One region of the Levilactobacillus namurensis genome, then DNA from elsewhere that is predicted to be linked to it. Evidence: riboswitches for the same ligand, from Rfam matches in the RefSeq annotation. Region 1 holds a riboswitch; the other holds the start of a gene.
The links. Region 1 has a riboswitch for thiamine pyrophosphate ahead of cytX (putative hydroxymethylpyrimidine transporter CytX). Riboswitches for the same ligand answer to the same signal wherever they lie in the genome.
Positions count from the first base shown of each region.

Region 2: it holds a riboswitch for thiamine pyrophosphate, as region 1 does, so the genes downstream of both, thiS (sulfur carrier protein ThiS) here and cytX (putative hydroxymethylpyrimidine transporter CytX) in region 1, are expected to answer to the same signal.

Region 1 is NZ_CP134159.1:146,381-154,374, reverse strand. Features, by position in the region: gene RIN67_RS00685 (multidrug effflux MFS transporter) at 62-1,255, shown strand; gene RIN67_RS00680 (ABC transporter ATP-binding protein) at 1,384-2,058, opposite strand; gene RIN67_RS00675 (ABC transporter permease) at 2,063-3,121, opposite strand; gene RIN67_RS00670 (hypothetical protein) at 3,140-3,400, opposite strand; gene RIN67_RS00665 (TetR/AcrR family transcriptional regulator) at 3,397-3,636, opposite strand; gene RIN67_RS00660 (cadmium resistance transporter) at 3,860-4,432, shown strand; gene cytX (putative hydroxymethylpyrimidine transporter CytX) at 4,505-5,689, opposite strand; TPP riboswitch at 5,749-5,851, opposite strand; gene RIN67_RS00650 (helix-turn-helix domain-containing protein) at 5,899-6,204, opposite strand; gene RIN67_RS00645 (beta-galactosidase small subunit) at 6,474-7,448, opposite strand; gene RIN67_RS00640 (glycoside hydrolase family 2 TIM barrel-domain containing protein) at 7,429-7,994, opposite strand, start outside.
Region 2 is NZ_CP134159.1:1,309,080-1,317,073, forward strand. Features, by position in the region: gene RIN67_RS06275 (dicarboxylate/amino acid:cation symporter) at 1-496, opposite strand, end outside; gene RIN67_RS06280 (M20 family metallo-hydrolase) at 493-1,728, opposite strand; gene RIN67_RS06285 (thiazole synthase) at 1,725-2,495, opposite strand; gene thiF (sulfur carrier protein ThiS adenylyltransferase ThiF) at 2,508-3,158, opposite strand; gene thiS (sulfur carrier protein ThiS) at 3,169-3,369, opposite strand; TPP riboswitch at 3,478-3,568, opposite strand; gene thiE (thiamine phosphate synthase) at 3,728-4,360, shown strand; gene RIN67_RS06305 (energy-coupling factor transporter transmembrane component T family protein) at 4,389-5,228, opposite strand; gene RIN67_RS06310 (ABC transporter ATP-binding protein) at 5,225-6,931, opposite strand; gene RIN67_RS06315 (ECF-type riboflavin transporter substrate-binding protein) at 6,935-7,495, opposite strand.

The DNA.
Region 1 (7,994 bases):
TAGCGGTCCAGTGCTTTACGGCCATTTCAATATTAAGATTATTATGAAAGGGCTGACCACTTTGAATCCATTACTTTCTCGCCGTCGGCAGATCTGGCTCACGCTGCTCTTGGGAACCGTGAGTGCCACCGGACCCCTAGCCATTGACCTGTATCTCCCGGCGCTTCCCCAGATGCGGACGCAGTTCATGACCAACGCGTCGTTAATGCAACTGAGTATCACCAGCTGCCTGGTCGGGCTGGCTCTGGGCCAACTGATTGCCGGCCCCTTCTCCGACCAGTACGGGCGCAAAAAGCCGTTGATCATTGGCTTTTTAATTTTCGGCCTGGTCTCCTTAGCCATCGCCTTTATTCACTCGATCTGGCTGCTGATCGGACTGCGCTTTGTTCAAGGCATCGCTGGTGCGACCGGCCAAGTCCTGGCGCGGGCAGTGGCTCGTGACCTGTTCTCCGGGAAAAAGCTGACCCGCTTTTACGCCATGCTGAACACGGTCAACGGGGTCTTCCCGATCATCGCCCCCATCATCGGGGGCTTCATGATCCACTACGTCGATTGGGAGGCCATCTTCGTCTTACTGGCCTTCATCGGCCTGGCCATCGCCCTAGCTGTGACCTGGGGATTGCACGAGACCCTGCCGGTCAACCAGCGTCAGGCTGGCGGCTACAAGAGCGCCTTCCTGGCCATGGGCGGACTGGTGGTCCAACCCGCTTTCTGGCCGCTGATTCTGGCGACGGGGCTGGTCTACGGGGCCCTCTTCAGCTACATCTCGGCATCGACCTTCGTCTTCCAGACCGGGTTCGGCATGCCCCCACAAACCTTCAGCCTCCTGTACGCCTTCAACGGACTGGGCATCGTGGTCGGGAGCAACCTGCCCGGCCAACTGGCCAAGCGCTTCTCGAACCGGCAACAGCTGACCGGGCTCCTGCTGGCGGCCATGGCCGTGAGTGCTGTGCTCTTGGTATCGCTCCTCTTCCCCGCCAACCTCTGGCTGGTAATTGGCCTGGTCCTCTTACTAGTCATCCTGATTGGCGCGCTCTTGACGCTGACCGTTACCGTGATCATGGACCGCGCCACCACCAATGCCGGCGGGGCCTCAGCCGTCATCGGCTTGTCCCAAAACGCCTGCGGTGGAATCGCATCGCCCCTGGCCGGGATGTCCGGTAGTTCCTACGCCGCCATGGCGACCATGCTCTTCGCCTGCAGCGCTGGGGCCTACGGGCTGATTCGGTTCCAGGGTCACCACCTCGACCATTAATTTGCTTCCGCTACGGACAACCCTAATTTAACTGGTAAATGCCTAAAAGGCGCGTGCTTCGACTGACCTGAAGCACGCGCCTTTTGCGTTGTCTTTACTTAGTACATCGTTACCAGGAAGCGAGCGTCTCAAGCTTCTAGGGTCAGCTGACCATCCATCAGTTGGTAGACGTGGTCGGCGAACTCGCGGAGGCGGAGGTCGTGGGTCACGACCACGACGGCCTTATGGTGGTCCTGGGCCAGCTGTTGAAGGATGCGCCCCACGACCTTGACCCGGTCGCTATCCAGCGCCGCCGTGGGTTCGTCCGCCAGGATAATCGCGGGATCCTGATACAGGGCCCGGGCAATCGCGACCCGCTGACTTTGTCCCCCGGACAGGTTGCCCGGGTACTGATCGACGATTGGCGCGATGCCCAGTTCGTCCAAGAGTTGACGCAGGGCCGCTGGACTCAGGTTCCCCTGCGGCTTGACCCGGTCGACTAAGGCGAACTGGTCCCGGACGGTCAGGTACGGCACCAGGTTATGGGCTTGCAGAATGAAGCCAATCTGGTGTAACCGCAGTTTATCGCGGTCCTTGGCCGCCATGCTTGCCAGGGCCTGACCGTCGACGGTCACCCGGCCATCTGTCGGCGTTTGAATGCCACCGGCGATGGTCAAAAAGGTACTCTTCCCGGAACCGGACGGGCCCAAGACTAGGCTGAGTTCACCGGGTTGGGTCGCGAAGTTGACATCGCTTAGGACCTGGACGCGACTCGTTCCCTGGCCAAAAAATTTATTGACGTGTTGTAACGCTAATGCGGGCATCTGCTTATCCTCCAATCACGGTCACGGGATCGACTTTCAAAATCAGTTTCACTGGAATCAACGCACCCAAGATCCCGGTCAAGAGGATGCCGCCAGTGACTCCCGCCAAGAGTGGCAGGTTAAAGCTAATCGGCACCCCTAGCGGCAAGATCCGCATAGTGGCCACCGTCAACAGGGCCCCCAGAACTAAGCCGCCAACGACCAGGATGAAGGCCTGACTCAGTGTCGTGCTGACCAAAAACTTCGACGGAATCCCCTGGGCGCGCAAGACGGCGTAGTTGGGCAGCTTCTGCATGGTCAGGATATACAAGAAGACGGCGATCACCACTACCGCGATAATCATTAGGAAGCCAATCATGAAGGTAAACGTGGTGTTCTGGGCGGAATAGCCCGGTAACTTGTTGATGAAGGCCTGGGTACTGTAGGTCTTCAACGGACTCGGTACCATTTGGTGGACCCGCTGAGAAACTACGGCACTGGCCTTAAAGGCGGGAGTGACCCCGCGCAAGGTCCGCCATGCGCCCAACGTCCCGTAGACCACCGGGGCCACGCTCAACTTGGCGTTTTTGGTGAAGCCCACGATGGTGTACTTGCCATCCACGGAATTTAGGGTCACGCGGTCACCCAGCTTGTAGCCCTGTTGCTGAAAGGCGGTGTCCGCGACGATTTGGCGATTGTTACGGGCTTTATGCCCCGCCGTCAACGTCAGGTTGCGGGAGATAAACTGTTGGGGTTGTAGGCCTAAGAATTGGGCGGACAGGTTGGGGCGTTGGCTGGCTTTAGCCACGATTCCCGCCTGTCCCAGATACGCTTGCGAACGCTTCAGGGTCATTTTATCCGCGGTATCGGCGGTAATCAGCGACTGGGACAGGCTGACGTTGGCGTCCTTATCCAAGGCCACGCTCTGCGCCTGCCAAGAATCGATGGCCTGCGTGTTTTGTTGCGCTAGCCCATAAGCCAGGCCACTTAAGACATAGACTAAGTAACTGATCAGGAGAATCATCCCGATAATCAAGCCATACCGGAGCTTCTCGTGACGAATTTCTTTTAAAGCTAAAAACATCTGTTTCCCTCCTTAGGTCTAGTCCGCTAACGCCCGTAATGCGGTCTGGAACCGCGCTAGACTGGCCGTTCGACTATCCGGGCGTAACATAATTTCTTTAATCGTGGCGTGGCTCAGGACCATGGCCGCCCAGACGGGAGCCGTCATGGTCGCCGGAATGGCGGGCGCCACGGGCAACAGGCCCTCGTTGGTTTGAAAATGGCGTTGGATCAACGCGTAATAGGGGCTGGCAGTCGCCTGGTCCACGAAGTCGCGGACCGCCGCGTAGGTGGCAGTCACATCGAGGTCGGCACGGCCTGGTGAATCTGGTCGAGGGCCAAGCCGTACAGGTACTGATACGCGTCGGTCAAGTCGGCGAAGTACTTATAGAAGGCCCCGCGCGCAATATCGGCCTGCTTGACGATGCGGGCGACTTGCGCTGTGGCTAACGAGTGCGCTGAAAATTCTGTGAGGAGCGCCGCCGTGATGCGGTCGCGTTTGGGTGCGGTTAAATGGTCAAAGGTTGCGGTTGGCATTGAAACGCCTCCTGAAAATGGTTAGTGACACCGTGTCACTTTTAGGTGATGAATTGAGAATAGCACGTTGGTGACACCGTGTCAACTTTAGCCGTTCCAGTACCGAAGATTGTTAAATTATTGTCTAAAATCATAAATTTCTTGTGTGATTGCGGCGGGGGTGCGTCACTAGTCCGGCCGTATGGTACGCTTAATTCACTAACGTTTTCGGGGAGGAACCACCATGTTGACCACTATCGCAACGGGTATCGTGGCTTACGCATCGACCAGTATTGATTGCTTGATTTTACTGACCATCTTATTCGGAATCCATGGCAACTCAGCCAACCGCGCCATCTACCTGGGTGATTGTCTGGGAACCACGGTACTGCTTCTGATCAGCGGCCTTTGTGCGTATCCGTTACGCAGTCTGCCCCAAACCACGATTATGGGTGTCCTGGGCATCTTTCCGATTCTCATCGGGCTAAAAACGGCGTTCACCGCACCCTCAGCTCAGGATTCCTCTCAACTGACTAAGTCTCGTCACCGCCTCTCCTGGACCATCGCGACGTTAATCATTTCGACCGGCGCCGACAACATCAGCGTTTACGTCCCCTTACTGACCCAGGCTCTATCCTGGCAGATTGTGGTCTTGATCATCACCCTGTTTGCCATGCTGACGGTCTTCTATTGGGCGGCCAAGTGTCTGGCCCAGTTGTCCTACCGCCACTGGTTACAGCGCAACGGCCACTATGTCACGGCAGTCTTGTACCTGTTCATCGGGTGCTCACTGCTGTTTCGCGCCTACGCCCCTTAATGTTTCATGTGAAACAAAAAACGCCCGGATTCGGTCAGCACACACTGACCGAATCCGGGCGTTCATTTTGCGTTAATCTTGCTTAGTCATCAAGGGATACCGCCGGGTGACCCGGCTCGTCAGGTAGACGCCTACCGATAACCCCAGCAGGAGCAATAACGTGGTCCCGCCAAAGAAATCCAGCTTCTGTAACCAGGAATACCCGATGACCCCGACGAGCCACCACGCGAAGTTCCAACCCACGGCTAACCGTTGCTTGAGCCCGAAAACGCTGACCGCCAAAATGGCGAATAACGGGGAGAAGACCGCGCCAATCGCGTACAAGAAGTTCTGGTAGAAGGTCATCGAGACCCCTAACGCGATGGCTAGCCCCACCACCGTGACGCCGACACCCCACAGGTTCACGTGCCCCCGGTGCACCAAGTTGTTCAAGTTGGTGGCCGCCGAAAAAGCGTCCATGAAGGTAGTGGTCACGGTTGAGAACACGATCACCAGCAGGGCCAGAATCCCGATCTTCGACTGGGCTAAGACGGCCGTGAAGTCCGCCTGACCCGTTAAGATCACGGTGAATAAGCCAATCGCGAACATCGCGACGCTCCCCAGGAAATACCCGCTCACGCTGACCAGGCTAGCCCGCCAGGGTTGCGTGGTCTTACGGGTGTAGTCCCCAATTAAGGGTAACCAGGATAGGGCCATGGTGACGTTCAATTCAACGGCACTCCCAAAGCTTAACGCCGCACCATGACTGGGATGGACGTGCCCGGTCGCCAAGATGGCGCCCATCATGACCAGCATCCCCACGGCCAGGAGAATCACGACCAGGTTATTCACCCGAAACAACCAGTCGTGGTCTAGGAGTAGCCAGACAATAATCAAGGCCGCCACGATGCTGGCCATTAAGACGGCCGAGTGGAACCCCAGCAAGTGCTGGGAAATACCGTTCATCGCGAGCTGGGCATTGACGATCATCACAGCGGTCCAACCTAATAATTGCAACGCGTTCAAGAGGGAAAAGAGCCGGACGCCCCAGGGACCAAAGACCGTCTGGGTCACCCCAATCGCCGACTGGTGTTGCTGAGCGGATAAGTAAGCCGCCGGCAACAGAAAGAGGCCACAACCGATCAAGTGCCCCACCAGAATCGCCGCCAATCCCCGTTGCCATCCTAGTGGGGCCATCAGGGTACCGGTCACGATCTCGGCAATCGAGATTGCCGCGCCAAGCCAAAGTAAAAAGAGGCCATGTAACTGTGTCTTCATCCAAAAAACTCCTTTGATTTACAAAAACGACTCCCGCTGGGTCGAGTCCGCGCGAAAGTCGTTTTAATCGAACACTTTCCTTCGCAAGTCCTAACTTAACAGGTTCAAAGGGATCGAACGATCGTTCATCTCAGCCCAATTGGGGCACCCCTAGTGTTTTCGTATTTAGATTTACTTCCATGGTACCGTTATCACTGCTAGAACTCAAGTTAATCCGAGTAATCCCAAGTGAGGGGCGGCGTGGATTCGGCTAAGAAACGGGTATACTGCTCTTGCGGCTGGTCGGTAGCCAGTGGCTGACCATCCACCCGATTCTGGGCGACGTACGCCGCAATCTGGGAGAGCGCCATCCCACTGAGCCGTAACCGCTTGATCCGACTGAGCCACTGCAACGCACTGGCGTCTAAGGTGCCTTGGGCCGTGGCCGTAATCAATCCCTGTTGCTGGTAGACCTGCACCGCCGCCGGTGTGAGTCCCACCAATTCTGCTGCCTGCTGAACTGTGTAGTCTGTCATGCTGAAAGCCCCCCGAACCACATCCTGTTAGGTACGCGTTTGTTCTTAATTATTAATAATAGTTTTTAATAATCAAATTTAATTATTAACTAAGATTTGTGATTTTCACAAGAACATATTTCTAAGATACCTGCTCTTGTGCCCCAGCACAACCCTCTTTACACAAGTCATGCAGAACCTTTACATTCCGGGGGTTAGCGCCCTCTTTTTATTACTATTTTGATAATCAAGCTCAAAAAAGAGCCGGCATCAAACCGACTCTCTTGTGATTAATGATTAAGTTCATCAGGACCCGCAATCTTAAAGCTAAAGCTGTGACCCGTCTCGGCCGAAATATGGTATTCCGGCTCAACATCAGCGCCCCAACTATCAATCCCACCGACGCCCCGCACGGCGCCATAGATGGTCAGGACCGTCCGACGGGCAGGCGGTAATTCTTCTTGGTGAGTTGCATTTTCCAGTTCCGCCGCCGTGTACGGCAGGCAGCTGAACGCAAACGGTTCATCAGCTTGTTGAACCGTCAACGAAAAGGCCTGCTGGTCCGGGTCGGCGTTGTTCAACGTGGTCTGCCGGGTGACCGTCACTTGCTGCGTCTGCATGTGCATCCCGTTTTCTTGCGGCACCAGGTACGGCGTCACGGGCAAGCCGTCAACCGTGTAAGTGCCCGGAATGCCCCCAGCCATCCGATCGGGGTAGGTCTCTCCGGACAAGCCCTGGTAACTGAAGCCGCTGGCCATGGTGGGCGCAATCAACTGGAACCCTAACGCCGGTAGCTCGGGCAAGCCCGGTTGACCCGTATAGTTTTCCTGAATCGTGAGTTGACCCGTTGCATCCACCGTGTAGACCACTTCAACCATGGTCGCCGGAACCGTCGTGGTGGTGTAAGTGAAGGTCAGGCTGACCGTATCCGCCGTCTCGTGGTCGCTATAGCGGTTGTTTTCGGGCGCAACGGGGAGTGTGATGACCCGCCCGTTGACCGCCACTTCGATATCGGTGCAGGGACTGAAGAGGTCCGCCCCCAGCCACATCGCGGCATGCGCCGAGAAGTGGTTCCCCCGGTCGTTATCCGTGGTGGCGCGCCAAAACGCCGGCTTGGGGGTCCGGTACAACCACTCTTTACCGTACTGTTGTAAGGATTCTAGGCCACCCCGGTCATAGTTGAAGATGTAGTGGAAGTGCTCGCCCACTAATCCCAGGGTCGTGTCGCCGTAAATGACGTGTAGCTTAGTCGTCGTAGTTGCCATAATAGTGGCTCACCTCCTGAAGTGCTGGTTTCGGGGTCCGGTCCGCAAACAACAGACCGTCACCGGAGAATTCGTAGTCGGCTGGCCGGTCGTCAAAGTCTCCACCATACCGCAAAACATCGCGGCCCGTGACTTCATCTTTGACCAACAGGGCCTGGTCGATATAGTCCCAGATGAAGCCACCCTGGTACATCGGGAACTCGTCCAGCAAGTCCATGTAACTTTGCATGCCGCCCAAAGAGTTCCCCATATCGTGCATGTATTCGCAGTTGATGAACGGCTTTTGCGGATCATGTTGCAGGTAGTCGCGAATGGCTTTAGGAGGATCGTACATCATGCTTTCCATGTCGGAAATGCGGTCGGCGTAGTCCCGGTTACGGCAGACGCCTTCATAGTGGGTCAACCGCGTGTCATCGTGGTCTTTGTAGAACTGGTTCATCGCGGCGATATTGTCCCCCGCGTAGGACTCGTTCCCCAGAGACCAGAACAGGATGGCCGGGTGATTCTTGAACGTCTGGTAGTTACTGCGGGCCCGGTCCAGAACCA
Region 2 (7,994 bases), 1.2 Mb from region 1:
GGCTGAGGACTGCTTCGAATTGGTGATGGCGGTTGGCCTGGTTCAAGACGATGCCGAATAAAATGGCAAAGATGATGACCTGAATCACGTTTCCCTGGCTGAGGGACGCGAAGATGTTTTGGGGAAAGAAACCTAACACGGTTTCCCCTAACTTAGCGGGCGCCTTAACGGTGTTGGGCGTGTTGGGCGTGAGGTGGAGGCCCGCTCCGGGCTTGAGCCACAGACCCATCAGAAGTCCAATTGCGGCCGCAACGATAGTCGTGCCTAAGAACCACAGGGCCGTCTTGAGGCCCAGGCGACCCAGGGCGTTGGCGGGGAGATTGCCTAAGGCCTCGATGACGGCCCCGAAAATCAGGAGCACGACCGTCATCTGAATCAGGCGTAAGAAGATATCGCCTAGGAGCTTGAGTCCGCCCACCGCCGGGCCGAAGAGAATCCCTAAGAGGATGCCCCCAACCATACCCAGCATAATCTGAGTAGTCAGTGTAAGCTTCATGCGAGACCTCCGTAGGCTTGAACCCGTAAACTTGCCGTCAGTAGGGCCACGCCATGGGCTAGGTCCGTGGGCGCTGTGAGTTCGGCGGGCGCGTGACTGATTCCGGCCACACTAGGGACGAACAGCATCGCCGTGGGGACGACGGAACTCATGATGCCACTGTCGTGTCCCGCTCCCGAAGTCAGCCGCCGAGTTCGCAAGTTGAGCTGGGCCGCTAAACGCTGATTTTGGGTGGTGAGACGCTGGTCAAAGCAGACTGGGAGATCGTGGACCCACCGTTGGATCGTTATGGTGAGTTGCGGGGCCATCAGGGCGTGGGCGGCCTGGTGGAGTTGACGTTCAAATTCCGTGAGGACTAGGTCGCTAGGGTGCCGACAATCGACCGTAAAGCGAACCAGCCCGGGGATGACGTTGGCCGAATTGGGGACCACCTCGAAGCGCCCCACGGTGAAGGTTAGAGCGTCATCTAGGGCTTGAGCGTGGTGCCGCAAGCGGGTAATGAGCGTGACGGCGGCTTGAAGGGCATCGTGACGGTCAGCCATGGGCGTGGTCCCCGCGTGATTGGCACGCCCTTTGAGCGTTAGGGTGAAGCGCCGTTGCCCGACCAATCCGGTAACGATGCCAACTTGTTGGTGGGTTTGCGTTAGCCGGGGGCCTTGTTCGATATGCAGTTCCGTGAAGCTTGCGGGTAAGGCCGGTAAGCCGGAATGAACGCCGGGATGGTCCTGAAGCGGCGCCACGGCAAGTTGGCGGGCTTCTTCAAAGGAGGTTCCATCGGCGTCAACCATGCGAGTCTCAACGGTCTGCCGGGCGTAGTGCTTCGATCCGGTAAAAGTCAGGGGGAAGCGGCTCCCTTCTTCTTCGCTGAAGGCAATCAGGCGAAGGGTGTGTTGCGGTCGTCCCAGTTGGCGGTGAAGGGTGGTGATGGCTTGAAAGCCGGCGATGATGCCATATAAGCCATCGTAGCGTCCTCCGTTGACCACGGTGTCCATGTGGGAGCCCGTCGCGATAGTCTGGTCGTCTTGACCCGGCAAGTCGAGATAAACGGTGCCAAAATCGTCCACGGTAGCCTGGAGTCCGGCCGCTAGTCCCCAGGTGATGAGTTGGGCTTGAGCGGCCGTCCAGGTGGGGGTGTAGACTAGTCGGTTTTGGGCAGGATCCGTTGGACAGAGGCGATTAATGGTGGCTAGTTGAGCGGCTAGCGTCAGGCCGGGAGTGGTTAAAGGAATCATGCGTGACTCACGCCCGTCAACGGTGAAGAGGCCACGGCACCTTTCGTAAAGACGCGTCCCGGACCCGCTAGAAAGGCTTGCCGGCCGGCTTGAACTCCTAGGCGAAAGGCTGCGGCCATGAGGGGAATATTGGCTGCGGTGGCCATAGAAGTGTTGGCCATGATAGCGGCAGCGCCCATCTCCATGGCTTCGGCGGCTTCGCTGGGGCGACCGATACCGGCGTCAATGATGACCGGGACCGAGAGTTCGTTGATTAGGATCTGAATCAAAGATTTCGTGGTCAACCCTTGGTTCGTGCCGATGGGGGCGGCTAAGGGCATCACGGTAGCGGCCCCGGCATTCACCAACTGGCGGGCAACGACCAGGTCAGGTAAAACGTAGGGCATCACGATGAAGCCTTCGTTGGCGAGTACCTCCGTTGCTTTCAACGTTTCGTAGTTGTCGGGCATTAAGTATTGCTTATCCGGAACGACTTCTAGCTTGATGAAGTCACTGCCGCTGAGTTCCCGGGCAATGTGGGCTGTGCGAATGGCTTCTTCGGCCGTGGTACATCCCGAGGTGTTGGGGAGAATCGTGATGTCCTTGGGGATGTAGGCCAGGATGTTATCGGCCGCCTGCGTGGTACGGCGTAATGCCATGGTGATGATCTGGGCTTGGGCGTGGTGGATGGCTGAATCGATCAAGTCGTAAGAATACTTACCAGAACCCAGGATGAAACGAGACGTAAAGGTGTGGCCACCAATGGTTAAAGGATCAGATGCTGTCATGTGATATTCCTCCTAAATGGTTGTTTTACCTAAAATCAAACGAGTAATCATGTTGGCTTCGTGGCCCGCGGCAATCATCACGCGTGGGGCCATGAGGCCTTCAGCGCCCATGGACGTGCCATCGCCGGCGACGTAGAGATTGGGACGTAATTGCTTGGTCGTAATGGTGTTGGCACTGTGGATTCCCGCCATGCCAGTCGCCATGACCAGGGGCTTAGCGGGAAATTGCGTGCCGACCGTTTCTAAGAGCATGGCTTTCTCCTGGGGGGCGTCAAAGGCTTCACAGATGATGTCTGCCGAGGATAAGTATTTGGAAATGGTCGCAGGCGTGAGCTTTTCCTGATAGGCGTGGATGGTGATAAAGGGATTGAATTCCTGTAAGTTCTGCTTGAGGGCGGTGACCTTAGGCATGCCGACCTGACTAAGCTTGTATTGCTGGCGGTTGAGATTGCTAAGTTCGATTACGTCGAAGTCAACTAAGGTCAGGGTACCGACGCCAATGCGGGCTAAGGCGATGGCAATGTTGGATCCTAGTCCGCCCGCTCCCGCGATGGCGACGTGGGCCGCCGAAAGCTTGGCAGTGGACGCGGTGACGTTACGGGCTTTCATTTGGGTATAGACTTGGTCGGGCGCTTGACCTTGAATGATGGGTGGTGTGTGCATGAGCATCCTCCTAACGGCCGCCGCCGACGAATGTGATGATTTCAACTTGGTCGTCGGTTTGAAGGGTGGTGGTCGCAAATTCAGTGTGGTGGATGATCTGGCCGTTGACCTCGACGACGAGGTGTTCAATGGGTGTGTGGCGCGCAGTAAGTAACGCCAAAATGGTAGTGCCAGTTGCCGCAGCGGCTGGTTCTCCGTTAATCGTAAGCATAAAAAAATTCCCCTTTCTGCGAACGTCGTGAAGAAAGGGGAATTGCGCACAAAAGGACCGTCATGACGGGAAAAATCCCGTAAACGGAAGACCCAGTGGTTCCTGAGTCACATTGGCAAGTCGCGCTTCCTTCGGTAGTTCTAACTACATCAGGTTCGATGGGTTTAATCTCAGCCGAGTGGCACCCCAGACGAACGGTTGCTGAATGAAAACGAGTTTTGAAAACTCGTTACGTTAGTTATACGCAACCTGAAAATGAATGTCAAGTCTAAACATAAAGCTGTACAAAGTTGGATGAATTCGCTACACTGAGGCGTAAATGATTTACCATTTGAAACATCATGGGAGGACAACCAAAATGCGTGTAGGAAAACGACCGTTGTACTTAGTAACTGACCGCTTGGGAATCGAGGAAGAGGCCTTTTTGTGCCGATTAGAACTGGCTTGTCAGGGGGGCGTAGACCTGGTGCAACTACGAGAAAAATCGCTGGATAGTCGGCACTATTTCCAACTAGCGCAACAGGTCAAGGCCATCACGGACCAGTATGAGCTTCCCTTGATCATTGACGACCGCTTAGACATTGCGCTGGCAGTGAACGCAGCTGGTGTGCACCTGGGCCAGCAGGACATCCCCGTCGACGTTGCGCGCCGTTTGCTGGGACCGCGCAAGATTATTGGGGCGACGACTAAGACGGTCCGTCAAGCCCAACTAGCAGTGCGCGCGGGCGCGGACTACCTGGGGGTGGGGGCCATCTTTCCCACGACGACCCACGTGAAGACGGTGCATACCAGTGTGGCGACGTTAGCGGCGATCCAGGCAGCAGTCCCTATTCCGGTCTACGCCATTGGGGGCTTAAATTCGACCAACGTGACGGCGGTTCAGCCAGCCAAGGTGGCGGGGGTGGCCGTGGTGTCGGCGATTATGAAAGCCCCCCATCCCGACTTGGCGGCCCAAGCGTTACGCCAAAAAGTCCTGACCGTCGTGCGCTGAATCAGCGCGACAAGTCAGGACTTGAAGGTTAAGCGTGAAATGGGTTCCAGAAACGACCACCGTTAACTTTAAAGAGGACGATGCCCAGGATAATCAGGGCGCCGACAATCAGCAGTGCTAGGTAGTCGTTGCGTTGGAAACGTTGGGCCATATACCAAGTACGGTGTTTTCCCTTGCCGAAACGGCGAAGCTCCATGGCTTGGCTGATGGTCTCGATTCGATCAAGGCTCGAGAAGATCAGGGGGAGTAGAATCTGGACCCCACCGCGAGCCCGGGTCATCAGACTGGCTTTCTTGGAGATCTCAAAGCCCCGGGCTTGCTGAGCCAAGCTAATGGTCCGGTAGTCACTTTGAACATCGGGGATGTAGCGCAGGGCAATGGCCACCGAGTAACTGATCCGGTAAGAGACACCGATGCGGTTGAGGCTTGCGGCGAATTCACTAGGGTTGGTGGTCATCAGAAAAATCAGTGCTAGGGGAACCATGAAGGTGTACTTCAGGAGTAAGTTGAACTCGTAGAAGAGTTGTTCAGTGGTGAGGTTGAAATAAGCGGCGTGGTGCCCCAATAAAAGGTGTTCCGTTCCGTAGATGCTGACGCCATAATGGGGAGCAAAGACGTAAACCATCAGGAGATTTAAGACGGAGAACCCTAGGATGACGCTTAGGACGAACGAAATCTCATGGAATTTGATTTTAGCGAAGTGAAAGAGAATTAAGGAAAGGACCATGATGCCTAAGAGGTAGCGGGTATCGTAGGTCGTCATGCCGATAATCGATAGGCCGACAAAGCAGAGTAACTTGGTGCTGCCACTAAGTCGGTTTAAGAAGGTCTGTCGGTCGGCGTACCCAATTAAGAGTTGGTGAGTCATTGTTGGCGGGCCTCCCGTTCTGCTTGAACAAATTTGGCGACAAATTCAGTAGGGTTCAGGTGGTGTTGCTCCGCTAACGTGTAAAGGCTGGTCTTCGCCAGTGAAGCCTGGTCGATGATGGCTTGATTCGTTAACACGTCAGCAGGCGCGGCGTCCATAAGAATCCCTCCGCGACCTAGAACGATGGTGCGGTCGGTGTACTCCAGCATTAGGTGCATGTCGTGGGTGATGAGGACAATGGTGATGCCCTGTTCGCGGTTGAGTTGCGCTAAGAACTGCATCATGTCGGTGTAGTGTTGTAGGTCTTGTCCGGCCGTGGGCTCGTCCAGAATCAGCATTGCGGGTTGGAGTACCAAGATTGCGGCGATGGTGACCCGCTTCTTTTGGCCAAAGCTCAATGCCGAAACGGGCCAATGCCGAAATTCGTAGAGACCGCAAATCTTTAACGTCGCCAGCACCCGTTGCTCAATCGTTTGGGCGTCTAATCCGCGGAGGACCAGACCGGTTGCGACTTCATCGTAAATCAAGGTCTTGGACAACATCTGATTGGGATCTTGGAGGATGTAACCAATATGGTCGGCCCGCTCCTTGACCGAACAAGGGTCCAGGGACTGGCCATCGAAGGTCAGGTGGCCGGATTGCGGTGTTAAGAAGCCGGTGATGAGGTTGCTGAGCGTGGATTTACCGACCCCGTTTTGACCGACCAGACTAATCATGTCGCCCCGGTGGATCGTCGTGGATAGGTCCTTAAAGATCGGCTGGTCCGGCGCGTAACCGAAGGTCAAACGGTCGATGGTCAGGAGTGGTTGGGTGTGGACGACGGGTGCCTTGAGGGTGACGCCGGCCGTCCAGTGTTGCAGGGTGGTCGTGAGATGCGGTGCGTTAAGTTGGGCCAAGTCATCTAGGTGTTGGCAGTCTGCTAGGGAGATGCCGGCTAACTTTAGTGCTGACAAGTAGAGCGGCTCCCGTAGCCCTTGTTGAGCCATTAGGGAGTCGCGGAGGATAGTTTCGGGGCGGTCGTTGGCCACAATTTGTCCGTCCTGCATGACGATCAACCGGTCAATGGGCTGCTGTAAGACGTCCTCGATGCGGTGCTCGATAATCACCACCGTCAGGTCCTGGGTCCGCGCCAACCGGTCGATTAACGCCATCGAGGCTTTGCCGGAAGCGGGATCCAGGCTGGCGAGGGGTTCATCGAACAGGAGAATCTTACTGTTGTCGATTAACACGCCCGCCATGGCGACCCGTTGCTTCTGACCACCTGAGAGTTCTTGGGGATGGTGGGTCAGGAGGTCTTGGAGGTCCAACGTTTGTGCCCATTGATGGGTCGCCTGACGCATCGCGGGTTGGGCCTGTTGGTCGTTTTCTAGTGAGAAGGCCATATCTTCGACCACGGAGAGCCCTACGAATTGACTGTCGGGATCTTGCAAGACGGTCCCCACGTTGAGCGAGAGGTCAAAAATCGAGCTTTGCTGGATGTCTTGACCCGCAACGGTGGCATGACCGGAAATCGTCCCCGGATACGACTGTGGAATCAATCCGTTTAAACACCGTCCCAGTGTCGACTTCCCCGAACCGGAGGGCCCCGCAATCAGGACCTTTTCACCTGGGTAAATATCAAGATTAATGTGGCGCAGGGTGGGTTCCGTTTGGCTATTGTACTGAAATGAAAAGTCACGAAAACTAATAATGGGTGCAGTCATAACTTATTTTTCCTTCTTTAAGCTGCCACGTTGCGTCCGGGTCCGAGCGTAGAGAACCAGCAGTAACGTTCCAATGATGGCAACGGAGATAGAGTCGATGATCCAAGTCGTGATGCCTTGGAGGTAGACCTTGCTGGCTGGTTCGTGGTAGATGATAATGTCACCGGTAGGGGCTAAGAGGACCCAGGCGATGAAGTTGACGATGATTTGGTAGATGTTGAACCAGACCAGCTTGGCCTTCTTCAACGCACCGTCAGCGATTTTGAGCCGGTTCTTGGTCAGACCGAAGGCAACGCCCACTAGGCCGTCGACGATGATCCAAGTCCACCAAGGGGAGCCGTAAGTGATAAAGTCGTTGAGGGCGTGCCCGATAAAGACGGCGAGTCCCGCTGCGACCGGACCGAAGATGGCGCCTAATAACGCAGCAAATCCAATGGCTACGTTAAACTGGGTGTTAGGGATTCCTGTTGGAATGGCAACGAATTTCATTAAGACAAAAATAATGGCAGCACCGATTCCCGTGGCGACCACGGTTCGAATTGAGTTAGATTGCTTATTGGGCATAAGACGACACACTCCTTAGATGGGTTTTAAGTGGGTTCAGATGAGAATGGGGCAACGAAAAACGCGCCCGAAAGTCATTGACTTTCAAGGACGCGTTTGCGTGGTACCACCCTGATTTTCCCGCGAACGGGACTTATCCTGATCGTAACGAATCGCTCCGACCCGGGCTCACGAATTTACCCGAGTAGCTTCTTCAAGACCATCTTCACCGGGCATCACCGTCGCTTTTCAGCCGACGCGACTCTCTAGGGGTGACGAACACCGGATACTCATCTTGTCGCAGCTTTTCTCATCTGAATTTAACTTCCTATAGCATACGCTAAATGACTAAGGGGTACAAGCAGGAATCAGAAATGAAGTCGGTTACATTTAAAAAACGTATAAAAGTTATTTTATTGGGGAGCCAAACCTAAGAATGTTCGGATTTAGATTACGTATAGGGGATGATTATCGGAGAAATTCCAAGGGAAATGAATCATTTTCTCATCAATTTATCATT